2 regions of the Bacillus mesophilum genome follow, and region 2 is predicted to be linked to the other one. Evidence: riboswitches for the same ligand, from Rfam matches in the RefSeq annotation. Region 2 holds a riboswitch; the other holds the start of a gene.
What was found. A riboswitch is a leader RNA that binds a small molecule or an ion and turns the genes downstream of it on or off. The one in region 2 is predicted to bind FMN.
Positions count from the first base shown of each region.

Region 1 (7,382 bases), on a different contig from region 2:
GTGAAATACGAGCTCACGATCAGAAATTTCCTCCAATAAATCACTACGGCGATTATTCAATGCTCTCCCTCTCGTTTCTTCAGCATTATGTCTGCCAATCTTTCTTTCCAGTTGATCTCGTTATAAATGCTTTTTGTATTTGCTGCTTGTATGCGCTCAAATGGCACTAACGAAAATCCGCAATGATCACAGCAATCATTCATCTGCTGCTGCTCCGACTCTTCAAAATAATCTAGCAGCTGAAGTCTTCTGCACTTTTCCGAACTTATCCAATTGACCATTTCTTCAATTTTTCTTTTCTTGCTATCCAGTCGTTCCTTAATAAAGGTTTTAAATTTAGAACTGAACACTGAGAACTCATTACCGTTAGCCAGGCAATTCTTTAAGTAATCAAGGGTTAATCTAAGTTGAATTTCATTGAATCCGCAAATCAATGATAATTCTTCTTCAAACTCTGTCACATTCTGAAGGGTTGGTTTTTGTTCGTTCAGCCAGTTTTCAAGAAGGGATATTTGTGATTCATCCGGCAGCTCTCCTTCTATTAACTGATGCTGAAGCATTTCATCTCCCGCACTATAAAGCATATATGCAATAGAGGGATGACCGTCCCTCCCGGCTCGGCCAATTTCCTGCACATACGATTCAAATTGCATCGGCATATGAAAATGAATGACATATCGAATATTTTCTTTATTGATTCCCATCCCGAAAGCACTTGTGGCACATATAAGATCAAGCTGCCCATGCAGAAATTGCTGCTGAATGAGCATTCTTGTCTCCTGCTCAAGACCACCATGGTAAGGCATCACATTTCCGACTCCCTGCTGTTTTAAATCAGCAGCTATTTGCTCTGCCAATTTTTTACTTGAAAAATAAACAATACCGGGTCCTTGCAATCTTTTGGCAAGTTCGATTAAGCGATCCCTTTTTTCCCGATAATGCTGAAAGTGCTCTACAGCAATTGTAATGTTAGGTCTGTTAACAGAATAAATAATTTGTTCGCAATCCAGAATTGAGAGTGAATGAATGATATCCGCACGGACTTCACTTGTTGCCGTTGCTGTCAGGGCAACTGTCAAGGGATGTCCCAGCTTCTCGCGAATATAACCAAGCTTTAAGTAATCTGGTCTGAAATCATGGCCCCATTGTGATATACAATGAGCTTCATCAATAACAAACAAGGAGATATTTAGACTTTTCATTCTTGCTAGAACATTTTCTGACACCAGCATTTCCGGTGAGATAAAAATAAATTTAAATGTATTTAATTGTCTTAAAGCATTCAGCTTTTCATCAAAAGATAAAAAAGAATTAATGGCAATAACACTTTTTTCTCCATTTACTTTCAGCTGATCAACCTGATCCTGCATTAAAGAAAGCAAAGGGGATACAATAACTACTTGTCCATTTAGCATATAACCTGGCAGCTGATAACAGAGTGATTTCCCTGTACCTGTTGGAAGCATAGCCAGCGTATTTTTCCCTGCTAAAAGAGCGGTAATCACTTCCCTTTGACCGCTTCTGAAATGGCTATAGCCAAAACGTTCTTTTAATACTTCTTCAATCATCATAATGAGTCACCAAATACCGCAAGTACTAACCTTATCTCAAAATACTGTGCATGCGGAACAATCGTTTTAATATGTTTTAGCTGTTTCGATGTTACTTTTTTTACTGCTTCTGCTATTTCGGCCACATTTTTATCCGAAACAAATCTTCCTATTTCAAAATCAGGCTTGTTGAGTGCAAGTTCGACAATATGGTCCTCTATTGTGTTTCTCTTTAGCTTTCTAAAAGTTGCTATTTCTTCAATTGTGAACCCCTGCTGCAATAATTCTTCCGTTCTTTGCGCAGAGATGGTCATCGTAAATTCAGTTTCAGCAGACTGTGTTACTTTATTCAGTAATGGCAATTGAACAGGTTTCTCTTTTATCACCGTGAGCATAGTATGCAGAATACTTTGAAACTGCAGCTCAAAATAATCCTGGTCCATTGAATACTGTAATGCTGCCTGTTCTTTCGTAAGACCAATTGTCTCCGCTCCAGTCAGCCTGCTGATCAAGAATTCCGGCTGTATACTAGAGCTATTTTCAAGACAGTCGACCAGTTCATTAAAGACTTTTTGGGCAAGATCTTGTCTGTCCATCTTCGTGTCCTGCAAAAATTGTTTAAGCCATAAATGTGTTTCTTTTTTACGCTGAATCGGCAAATATTTAGAATAGCTATGCATGAGGTTTGAAATGACCTGTACGAGTAATGATAGCCTTTCCCAAAATACAACAGATAGTTGATGATATTTCCAGCCGTTTAAGTTTAAAGGCAGCGGCTGCTTTTTTAATTGTTCCTTTAATGCCTCTCTGCCCAGGTCAGTAAGACGATACTGAGAAGGTTCATATTCTAAAATCCATTTTTCCTTTGTCATTTCTGCCAGGTGCTGATCAAATTCCAGCCTTGTCATAGAAGGATATACACGAAAAAATGGTGTGAGCTGAAAAAGAAAAGCATCTTGGATAGTTTGGGAGGATTTTTTGCCATTTAATAAATGGAAAACAGAATAGACGGTGCGTTCATCTGCTATTCGCTGGAGGCAATATAGGATAATGCTCTTTTTATAACACCCAAACATTGTATTGTATCCCCTTATCAAATTTCGTATAAATTAAAAAGTGAACAGTTATCTTTTAAACCGTTACGATCATTGTATCATGAAAGAAAAAGGGTTGTTTAATGTAAGCGTTTTATTCGTTTGCAAAACACGAAAACCCTACTGTGATAAGTATTCTCAACATCTTTTTATTGAAAAGTTGAAGTTTCAGTTTTACAATAGGAATGAGGGACGAGATTCTGCAGCGCGCAGAAGAACAAGATATATTTCTTTTTTTAATTCATTCAGGAGGTTTTTTTAAGATGGCTAAATATACAATCGTTGACAAAGATACATGTATCGCATGCGGGGCTTGCGGAGCTGCTGCTCCAGATATTTATGATTATGATGATGAAGGCATTGCCTTTGTTACATTAGATGATAACCAAGGTACGGTTGAAGTTCCTGATGTTCTTATGGACGATATGATGGATGCTTTTGAAGGCTGTCCTACTGATTCTATTAAAGTGGCAGATGATTCCTTTGAGGGAGATCCGCTTAAATACGAATAAAAAAGGTTTCTTCTAAAATCTCCTTTCACCTGAAAGGAGATTTTTCTTTTAATGCGTAAATAAAAAGAGCAGCTTCTAAGGCTGCTCTTTTTCATTTAAACGGCACTTTTAAGTGCATTTTGACTTTGTTTGGTTATCCATACACTCATTTTAGAGTAGATCAGCATAAATACGGCTGCAATTAATAATCCTTTGATGATATTAAAAGGAAGGATCCCCGTAACAACCATGGTCCGCATTTCAGGAGCAGACATCGCAGGAAAATTCAAAAAGAATGTGTACGCAGGAAGAATCACTATATAATTGAGTACACTCATCATAATCGCCATGATGATTGAGCCCGAGATCAGTCCAATTGTCATTCCTTTTTTCGATTTAAGACGATTGAAAATATAGTAAACGGGAAGAACAAATAAGATTCCTGCCAGAAAATTAGATATATGTCCTACAGGAACTCCAGTAGCACTTCCTGTCATAAAATAATCCAGAATATTTTTAAATAATTCAACCAAAATGCCGGCCAGCGGTCCAAAGATTAATGCAGCGATTAGTGCAGGAATATCACTGAAATCAATCATTAGAAAATTAGGAAATGGCGGCATCGGGAAGTTCAGCAGCATTAATACATATGCGATACTGCTCAGCATTCCAATTGCTACAAAAGCTTTTACATTCAATTTTTTCATTTTTTCCTCTCTCCTTTTTAGGCTATCTCTCCTAAAGAAGAAAGGTTCAGCAAAGTAAGCGGCATTAAAAAACCCCCAAGTATGTACTTGAGGGAGAAATAGGCACGCTTTAATAAACGCTCAAAATCCTGCATTTTTTGAACGCTTGCGGAACCTCCATCTTCTCCCATCCAGACTGTACTGTCGGCTTTGGAATCGCACCAAATCCTGCTTAATTTAACGTATGGCATGTGAGTGAAGTGCATCATCACACCATACAATCAGGCTCGCGGGCTTAAAGCATTGCGCTTATCACCGCCGGTCGGGAATTTCACCCTGCCCCGAAGATAGACCATATTAAATTATCATACAGATACATTATACTGAAGAATGATCCTTTTGTGAAGAAATAAATCTCAGCCCAAGTGTTTTAACTCTTTAAAGCGTTTCCTTTTTACATTAGTGCATAATTTAAATTGACAGACTATTGGCGTTCTTGTAAAATAGTCAAAAAAATCGCACTCTCCAGGGGGATCTTATGTATACCGTATTAGTTTCAGATGCAATAAGTGCTGAAGGACTCAAACCGCTTCTTGACATGCCTAATTTAGAAATTATTCAGAGGAAAAGTGATGATCCATCCGTTCGTCTTGAAAGCGTTGATGCTTTGCTTGTCAGGAGTGCAACTAAAGTTACTGAAGAGCTGTTGGAGCAAATGCCTAACTTGAAGATTATTGGCAGAGCAGGAGTAGGTGTAGACAATATTGATGTTCCGGCTGCAACTAAGAAAGGGATCGTTGTCGTCAATGCACCAGACGGCAATACAATCTCAACGGCGGAGCATACCTTTGCCATGATGGCTTCGTTAATGAGAAGGATTCCACAAGCTTATGTAAGCGTAAAAAACACAGAATGGAAACGCAGTACATTTGTTGGAACGGAGCTTCACGGTAAAACATTGGGAATTGTTGGGTTAGGCAGAATTGGAGCAGAGCTTGCTAAACGCGCCAAGGCTTTTGGCATGACGATCACGGTTTTTGATCCATTTTTAACGAAGGAACGTGCAGCTAAACTTGGCGTTGAATCCGCATCACTAGAGCATTTGCTTCAATCATCTGATATTATCACCGTACATACACCACTCACTCCAGAAACCAAAGGACTTATTAATTCTAAAAGCTTATCACTCACCAAGAAAGGCGTATATTTTCTAAATTGTGCACGCGGAGGTATTATTGATGAACTCGCTCTCGCTGACTATATTGGGAGCGGACATGTGGCAGGTGCAGCACTTGATGTTTTTGAATTAGAACCGCCCGGAGAGCACCCGCTTCTTAAATTTGATCAAGTCATTGCCACCCCTCACCTCGGGGCATCAACAAAAGAAGCTCAATTAAATGTAGCTACTCAAGTTGCACATGAAGTCCGATTATTTCTTGAAGATATGCCTGTTTCCAATTCAATCAATTTACCTGCCATATCAAAAGACTTATATGCTAAGCTGCAGCCCTTTCATCAGCTCGCTAAACAAATGGGAGCGATTCTGTCTCAATGTGTAAAAACCGGTATTCATGAATTGAGCATCACCTATTCTGGTTCGGCAACAGACTTAGAAACACCATACTTAACAAAAGCGCTAATTTCTGGCTTTTTCAAAAACAGAATTGATGCTTATGTAAATGAAGTAAATGCCCTATTAACAGCAAAAGAGCGCGGCATTACAATTGGTGAAAAAATTTCTGTAGACGCATTTGGCTATTCTAATTGCATTACGGTGACAGCTAAAGGAGAAGACTTGGCCTTCACTGTAAGAGGAACATACATTGATCACTATGGTCCTCGAATTGTTTATTTAAATGGCTTTAATATTGACTTTCTCCCAGATGGAAACCTTCTATATATTCAGCATATGGACCGCCCTGGGGTCATTGGCCGCGTAGGAAAAATACTAGGCGACTTATCAGTCAATATTGCCACAATGCAAGTTGGCCGGAAAGAAGCCGGTGGAGAAGCGATTATGGTTTTATCATTTGATAATCCAATAGAGGAACAAACATTATCCGCTTTATCTAAATTAGAGGACATTGTATCCATTAATTCCATTTTGCTTTAGCGGATGCATATCACATTCTAATGTATCCCAAAAACTAAAAGCGCACTGCAAATTGCAGCGCGCTTTATTTTATTTTCTTCTCAATCCGTCTCGTTAGCCAATCGGGTATTCTTTTCTTTCTCCCTTTGAAAATGTCATAATTGATGTATAACCTATTTCTTTTGCAAGTTTCAGAGCTTGGTCAAAGTTCGCACCAACATGCTCTGGAAAATGGGCATCTGATGATAAAACAATCGGTATGTTTTTCTCGAAGCATTTTTGCAGCAGTCTTGGATCTGGGTATAGTTCTCCAACCGGTTTTCTTAACCCTGCCGTGCTGATTTCTACACAAGTTTTTGACTTCGCTAATGCATCAGTTGCCCGTTCATATTGCTCTAGTAAAAACTCTTCATCATCTGGTACATATTTAAATATTTTCACTAAATCAAGATGTCCTACGATATCAAATAAATTAGACTCTGCCAATGTTATAACCTGGTCAAAATAAGCCTTATAAACTTGAGCAACGTCTCTTCTGTCCCATTCTTTTCTGTACTCAGCTAAATCAATGCCGAAGTCACCTACCCAATGAATGGAGCCAATCACATAATCGAAATCATAGCTTTTGATAAATTGCTCCATTTCTTTATGCTTTCCTGGAGTATAATCCATTTCTATTGACATTTTGACATCTATATCATGGTTCCAAGCCTTCTGAAATAAAGCTTCATAGTCTGTCATATCGTAATAGCGTCTTTCATTTACCCATGGATTCTGTAATATATCAGCCGTCTGGTAAAAATGATAAGCATGTTCTGAAATACCAAAGCTTTCTATTCCAAGCTCTTTTGCCTTATCTGTAAATTTTGTTAAATAATCTAATGATAGCGTCCCGTTTTCCAAATGATTATGATAATCCGTGAGCATGTAATCTCCCCCTTAATTTAGACATCATTATACGCTTATCAGAAAAATCAGGCAATGGACAAGTTGAATTTCCTCACTAAAAAACTCCTGCTCTGTTGAAAAACAGCGGTTGAGCAGGAGAAAAAAGGTTAATTTGAGATCTTGATTCTTTCGTTTATTTGAATTGTATCGTCATTTAACATATTTAAATCTTTTAACTCTTGTACTGTAAGATTCTTCTCTTCAGCAATAGAAGACAAGGTATCCCCACTTTTCACCAAATAAACCTTATCAGGATCTATGTCGGGAATTGTTAAAATTTGTTCAGGTACAATATGATCTGAGTCTAGCTTGTTTGCCCCTTGAATGGAAATAACATCCATTTTATACTGAACTGAAATATCCCATAGGGTTTCACCGCTCTGCACAATATGGGTAATTGGCTCAATTTCCTCTGTCTTTTCTGCATTATTCTTTTCATTTTCTTCTTCTGATTCATGATCATAATTCTGTCCTCTTGAACCAAATTCATTGAGTACAGCTGCAGTTCTTATGTTAACAGC
Region 1 is NZ_WBOT01000002.1:310,374-317,755, forward strand. Features, by position in the region: gene F7732_RS06410 (CPBP family intramembrane glutamic endopeptidase) at 1-60, opposite strand, end outside; gene F7732_RS06415 (RecQ family ATP-dependent DNA helicase) at 57-1,571, opposite strand; gene F7732_RS06420 (YpbB family protein) at 1,568-2,626, opposite strand; gene F7732_RS06425 (ferredoxin) at 2,908-3,156, shown strand; gene F7732_RS06430 (ECF transporter S component) at 3,252-3,842, opposite strand; FMN riboswitch at 3,997-4,174, opposite strand; gene serA (phosphoglycerate dehydrogenase) at 4,360-5,934, shown strand; gene F7732_RS06440 (histidinol-phosphatase) at 6,028-6,840, opposite strand; gene F7732_RS06445 (M23 family metallopeptidase) at 6,969-7,382, opposite strand, start outside.
Region 1: it holds a riboswitch for FMN, as region 2 does, so the genes downstream of both, F7732_RS06430 (ECF transporter S component) here and ribD (bifunctional diaminohydroxyphosphoribosylaminopyrimidine deaminase/5-amino-6-(5-phosphoribosylamino)uracil reductase RibD) in region 2, are expected to answer to the same signal.

Region 2 (7,382 bases):
CATATTTAGGATATGAGGCTGGTCTAAAAACAATTAAAGATGCAATGGAAGACGACCATGTACTTGAAGCAGTAAGAAACACGCTTCATGAAACGGGTGGGGTATTAGTAGAAAAGTACGGATTTAATTCTGAAGAACACCAGCAATATATCAATAAAATTGTGGGCAGATTTAAGAATCCGCATATTAATGATGATATTACTCGTGTGGCAAGAGGTCCGCTACGCAAGCTAGGGCGAAATGACAGACTTGTGAGCCCTGCTGTTCAGTATATTCAATACTTAGAAAAGAATCCTGAAAACTTAGCGAAAGTAATCGCTGCTGCCCTAAAGTATGATGTTCAGGAAGATCCAGAAGCAGTGGAGCTTCAGGAAAAGATCAAAGCAAATGGTTATGAAGAAACAATGGTTCAAGTATGTGGTCTATCACAGGATCATCCATTAGTAGAGCTAGTATTAAAAAACCTAAAGTGAAAAAGAGATAATGATAATTTGTAAATTAATAAAAAGCCGCTTTAAAGCTGAATCCATAAAGCTTTGAAACGGCTTTTTCTTTTGGGGAAAGGTTATATTAAAATGGCAGGTTTTCATTACGCTGTTTAATAGAAAAAGGCAAAATGCCTTCCTAATTACCCTGTCTGTTTTCACATGATTTTCATATTATAGAAGTAAAGGAGGATTTTGAATGACATTTATAGCAGAAATTGCTCCGTATGCCAAGAGAGTACAAGAGGAATCCAATATCTTAGCTTCTTTGTTAATTTCCCAGGCTATTTTGGAATCCGCATGGGGAAAGAGTAAGCTTGCACAAGAAGGGAAGAACTTATTCGGCATTAAGGGATCATACAATGGCCAGTCTGTGGAAATGCCGACTTGGGAAGTAGTCAAAGGGAAAAAGGTAGAAATACTGGCTGCATTCAGAAAGTATCCAAGCTGGTATGAGTCGTTTCAAGATCTGGCCAATCTCTTTTTAAAAGGAGTATCCTGGGATCGACATAAATATAAACTCATTATTGGGGAGAGTAATTATCGTACTGCTGCCAACGCTGTTCAATCTGCAGGTTATGCTACAGATCCTGACTATGCACAAAAGCTGATTACCATTATCGAATCTCATAACCTTACCCAATATGACCTTGCCATTTTTCCTTCAAAGGTTCAGACGCCAGGTTCACAATCTCAGAAATATTATAAAGTTGTACAAGCTATCCCCGGTTACTTTACAGCTGATAATGCCAAATCACGTACAAGTCAAAGGACGGTCATCAAGGAAGGCACATATATTATTTTTAACGAAAGCCAGGGGATGATTAATATTACTGCGACAAAAGGAGTACCAGGTTCCTGGATTAATCCCAATCATCATGCATCTGTAGACAACAAGGCTATTTATCATCTTGTTGCAGCAGGTGAAACACTTTCAGAACTTGCTGTAAAATATGGAACTTCTATTCAGGCTATTAGTGCTTTGAATACGCTGAAAAACGTGAATACCATTTATATAGGGCAAAAATTAAGAATAAAATAATCGCTGAACTGATCTTACTCGACTTAAAAGCTTTGCCTTACAAAAAACAGGGCATATTCTTATGTTTTCTTGAATATATAACGTGTTTTAATCTTACGGAGCTTATCACTTTAGATGAGTTCCTTTTATTTCGGAATGATGAACGAGAATCACCTGTCCGGTCTGGTGGTCCAGCAGTTCCCAGTATCCAGATTGATATTTAAAGAGTACCTCATATTTCTCTCCATTGTATTCAACATGTTCAATAGTCATATTGAAGATTTCCTCCACTTTTATAGGTCTTTCTATTCATTTTATATTCCTGCAAAAAAATAAGCAGAGGCCGTTTAAGTCGAATTTTTATGAAAAACAGCAACTTATGACGAAAATACTCGGTTTTTCTATAAAATTATAACTTTAGGAATATATATGAAGGTATTAAATGATTCAGAAGGTTTGTTTTCCCGGGACATACACACCCATTTCATTGCTACAATATACTGCTTCTGTTAAGACAAATAAATAGGGGTGTGTCTATGTTTTTTCATAAAAAAGAACTGCAATATCATGCAAAGCCGGAAAGACCCGATCCGATTTTTGCTCGTCAGCTGCAAGAAGTGCTAGGCGGTCAATGGGGTGAAATCTCTGTAGCCATGCAATATTTATTTCAGGGCTGGAATGTTAGAGGAAATGGAAAATATAAAGACTTATTGATGGACACTGGCGCAGAAGAACTGGCGCATATTGAAATGCTTGCAACAATGATCGCACGCCTTCTGGACGGAGCACCTGTTGGCGATTTAGAAACAGCTGCAAAAGATCCGGTAATTGGTGCTATTTTAGGCGGTATGAACCCGCAGCATGCCATCGTTTCTGGATTGGGTGCGATGCCTGCAGATTCTATGGGTAACCGCTGGACAGCAAATTATATTATTGCCAGCGGTAACCTGCTGGCTGATTTTAGAATGAATTTAACAGCAGAGTCACAGGGACGTCTGCAGGTTTCAAGACTTTATGCTGCTACGAATGACCGCGGTGTTAAAGATATGCTTTCCTGGTTAATTGCTCGTGATACAATGCACCAAAATCAATGGCTTGCTGCTATTAAAGAATTGGAAGCAAAAGAAAATGTTGTCGTACCTAGTACATTCCCGCGTGAATTAGAAAAGCAGGAAGTTGCTTATACATTATTTAATTTTTCAGAAGGAAATGAAAGTGCAACAGGACGTTGGGCACAAGGTAAGAGCATGGATGGACTTGGAACATTTAACTATGTAGAAAACCCGGTCCCTCTTGCGAATAAACCGAAGTTAAAGCCTGCTCCAGAATATATTTTTGACACACCTCTGGCGGTTGTAAAAGGAAGAGATGAACAGATTCCACCAAATTTAATCTAATATAAGAGATGACCGCCTAATTGCAGATGGATGGCGGTTTTTTTGTATATGTATTATGCGGAGTTCAGATGAGAACCTTGGTGTGAGGGAATATTCTGACAGTTAGTAAAGTGAGTAAAAAAATATGTTTTTGTGAATATATGTGCTAAATTATAAACGTACATAGAAAACACTTCGGGGCAAGGTGGAAATCCTTACCGGCGGTGATCGAGCGTGCATGCCTCGTTAGTCCGTGACCCGGATTCCTTTGGATTCGGTGGAGCTGGTGTAAATCCGGCACCGACAGTGAAAGTCTGGATGGGAGAAGTTGTCTTTTATATGTACAATGCTCAGGTGAAATCTGCCCTCTTTTAGAGAAGCTTGTCTTTTCCGAATGGATATAAGATCAAGTTTTTATTTGCTATATGTTATTTGCAGAGGCTGGCCAAGAGACTATGGGAATTAGTTAAACAACTTTCTAAGTGTTTTTTTCAGTTGTTTCTATTTGCTGATCAGTTTATCTTTTGCAGAAGAAAAGGATGTGTCATTCTTCCTGCAAAAGTTTTCTTCAGTATGTCCCTTATCGTCATTTGTGCTCGCCATTTCTAATAGGAGGGGTGCGATTGAATGATGAATATTATATGAGAATAGCGCTTGATCTAGCGATAACTGCTGAGGGACAAACATCTCCAAACCCTCTTGTGGGTGCTGTTTGTGTGAAAGATGGCCAGATTATAGGTACTGGTGCGCATCTAAAAGCCGGGACACCACATGCAGAAGTCCATGCCATTACAATGGCGCATGATCATGCAAAAGGAGCAGATCTTTATGTCACCCTTGAACCGTGTGGACATAGAGGCAAAACACCTCCTTGTACAAATCTCATTATAAATAGCGGTATTCGCCGTGTTGTTATTGCCTGTATGGATCCGAATCCTTTAGTAAAAGGAAGAGGAATATCCCAGCTGAAACAAGCAGGAATTGAAGTAGTCACAGGCGTTTTAGAAAAAGAGGCAGCATTTTTAAACCGAGCATTTTTTCACTATATCCAATACGGTACTCCCTATGTCACCTTAAAAGCAGCCGCCACTCTCGATGGCCGGATTGCCGCATCATCAGGAGACAGCAAATGGATCACTTCCAAAGAAGCTAGGGAAGATGTCCATTATCTTCGCCATATCCATGATGCCATCTTAGTAGGTGCACAAACCGTTATTGCTGATAACCCTTTCCTCACCACCCGTTTGCCCCATGGTGGAAAGAATCCCATTCGAATTGTTTTAGACCGGCGCCTACAGACGCCAAATACAGCAAATGTCGTAACTGACGAAGCTGTAAAGACGATTATTTTTACACAAGTTCCTTTGGAAGAGCAAAATAAGAAATACGACTCTAATTTTGTTCATAAAGAAGTTATTCCGAAGTCGCAGGCTTTTTTACCGTCTGTATTAAAGTATTTAGGCGGTATTGGTGTGATGACGTTATTGGTAGAAGGGGGAAGCCGTGTTCATTCGAGTTTTATTGATGAGAACCTGGCGGACGAACTTTACTTATACCTTGCACCAAAACTTATTGGCAATGGAACTTCCTTTTTTAGCAGCGAAAAAAGAAACTGGATGAAAGATAGTGAGAATTTGTATATTTTGGATATGCAAACATTCGGACTGGATTTACGTCTGCATGCACAGTTTCAAAAGGAGGAATCTGCTTCTTGTTTACTGGAATAGTAGAAGAAATCGGTATCATTTCAGGCATTCATCATGAACAGGACGCAATGAAACTCACCGTTGAATGTGAGAAGGTGCTTGAAGATGTAAAGGTTGGTGACAGTATTGCCGTAAACGGAGTCTGCTTAACAGTTGCGTCATATGAAACCAATTCTTTCACTGCCGATCTAATGCCTGAAACGTTAAAATCTACTGCTCTTCATACCTTATATGTTGGCAATAGAGTGAATCTAGAACGAGCAATGCTAGCGAACAGCCGATTTGGCGGTCATATTGTATCAGGTCATATCGATGCAACTGGAAAAATTAATAGAATTAATCACAGAGGTAATGCTCTATATTTGGAAATTGGGATTGCAGAACAATGGCAGCGTTACTTCATACTAAAAGGTTCGGTTGCTGTTGACGGTACATCGCTAACCGTATTTGGTGTGCACGAAGACCACTTTGTTATTTCCCTTATACCAACAACACAGATGGACTCTATATTAGGATCTAAGCAAGTGGGTGACCTCGTAAATATTGAATGTGATATGTTAGCCAAATATACGGAAAAACTGCTTCGTTATGAAAATACAACAACTACTAATCTGACAGCTGAAATGCTGACAAGAAATGGCTTTTTATAAAAAGGAGTGCGGACGCATGTATGCTTCAGTGGAAAAAGCAATAGAAGAGCTAAAGAAGGGGAAGGCCATCATTGTCGTGGATGATGAACAGCGCGAGAATGAAGGTGATTTTATCGCACTTGGTGAATTTGCAACACCTGAAATGATCAATTTTATGGCAACAGAGGGTAAAGGGCTTATTTGTGTTCCAATTACTGAAGAAAAGGCAGAGCAGCTTGAATTGCCTTTAATGACAGCACAAAATACAGATTCTCATGGAACAGCCTTTACGATTAGCATTGATCATTCTTCTAGCCATACAGGCATTTCTGCATTTGAACGTTCTGAAACCGTCCAAAAAATGATGGAAACTTCTGCTGCGGCGAAAGATTTTAAAAAACCAGGTCATATTTTCCCGCTTATTGCCCAAACAGGAGGCGTATTAAAACGGGCAGGGCACACAGAGGCCGCTGTTGATTTAGCCAGATTAGCCGGCTCTGAACCTGTTGGTGTTATTTGCGAAATAATGAATAGAGATGGCACGATGGCGAGAGGACCACAGCTTAAAGATATGGCTGAGAAGTTTAATTTGGTGATTTTAACAATTAAAGAATTGATCGCTTATCGCCGTCAAAAAGAGCAGTTAATTGAAAAAGTGGTGGAGATTTCTTTGCCAACCGATTTCGGTTTGTTCAGAGCGGTGACATTTACAGAAGTTCTGACAGGACAAGAGCATATTGCACTTGTCAAAGGAGAGGTCCAAGGAAAGTCAGATGTTCTAGTTAGAGTACATTCTGAATGCCTGACTGGTGATGTATTTGGCTCTTTTCGCTGTGACTGCGGGCCGCAGCTTCACGCTGCAATGGCTCAAATTGATGCGGAGGGTCAAGGAGTTCTTCTCTATATGAGGCAGGAAGGCAGAGGGATCGGCCTCGTCAATAAAATGAAGGCATATAAGCTTCAGGAAGAAGGATATGATACGGTTCAAGCAAACGAAAAGCTTGGCTTTGCTCCTGACCTGCGCGACTATGGCATAGGTGCTCAAATTTTACGTGATTTAGGACTTTCATCCATTCGTCTTTTAACGAATAATCCCAGAAAAATTGCAGGAATTGAAGGGCATGGATTGAAGGTAACGGACCGTATGCCTATTCAGATGCCGGTTAGAGAAGAGAATGCATTGTATATGCAAGTGAAGAAAGAAAAAATGGGACACCTTTTTTAAAAGATAATATATTTGAACGTAAAAAATAAAATCCGAGGAGAATATAAATGACAATTATACATGAAGGTAATTTAATAGGTACGGATCTTAAAATAGGTATTGTAGTTTCCAGGTTTAATGAATTTATTACAAGTAAATTGCTGGGAGCAGCTGAAGATGCTTTAAAGAGACATGGCGTAAGTGATGATAATATTGAGGTGGCATGGGTGCCTGGAGCGTATGAAATACCATTGGTTGCAAAGAAAATGGCAGCATCTAAGAAATATGATGCCATTGTAACACTCGGAACAGTTATTCGCGGAGCTACTCCTCATTTTGATTATGTTTGTAATGAGGTTGCTAAAGGGGTTGCTGCGATTAACATGCAAGAAGGAATCCCAGTTATCTTTGGTGTACTAACCACAAATACAATTGAACAGGCAATAGAAAGAGCAGGAACAAAAGCAGGAAATAAAGGATGGGATTCTGCAACAGCAGCTATTGAAATGGCGAATTTAATGAAGAAGTTTTAATTCAAATAAAGAGAGGTGCGCTCTAATCGTTTATCTCCTCTAAGACCGGTTTTACGATGTAATGATTTCAACATAGAAAAGAGCATTGAATGCAGATTCAATGCTCTTTTTAAATATTATAGTTCTAGTTTCAGACGATTTCTATACCTAATTGCTGCCTCACTATCTGTGTTAATACCACTTATTGAGCTACGTGTAAAAGGCATCCATCCCGACAAAATTATTTTCAATAAATCTATCAATTTATCTTCAAAGAAAAATTCCTATCATTTTAATAAATTTATATAATTAAATAGTTTGTTTTAGAAGTAAATAATCTTTAGGTTAAGGAATGTTACAGAAGAAGCAAGATTAAAAACTAACCGCATTCTAAACTTGGCGTTTAATACATTTAGAAAGAAAACTTACGCTTCCATGGAAGCAATTGT
Region 2 is NZ_WBOT01000003.1:696,917-704,298, forward strand. Features, by position in the region: gene F7732_RS13090 (mannitol-1-phosphate 5-dehydrogenase) at 1-473, shown strand, start outside; gene F7732_RS13095 (glucosaminidase domain-containing protein) at 685-1,527, shown strand; gene F7732_RS22670 (hypothetical protein) at 1,633-1,779, opposite strand; gene F7732_RS13100 (manganese catalase) at 2,043-2,903, shown strand; FMN riboswitch at 3,070-3,216, shown strand; gene ribD (bifunctional diaminohydroxyphosphoribosylaminopyrimidine deaminase/5-amino-6-(5-phosphoribosylamino)uracil reductase RibD) at 3,506-4,609, shown strand; gene ribE (riboflavin synthase) at 4,594-5,238, shown strand; gene F7732_RS13115 (bifunctional 3,4-dihydroxy-2-butanone-4-phosphate synthase/GTP cyclohydrolase II) at 5,255-6,442, shown strand; gene ribH (6,7-dimethyl-8-ribityllumazine synthase) at 6,490-6,954, shown strand.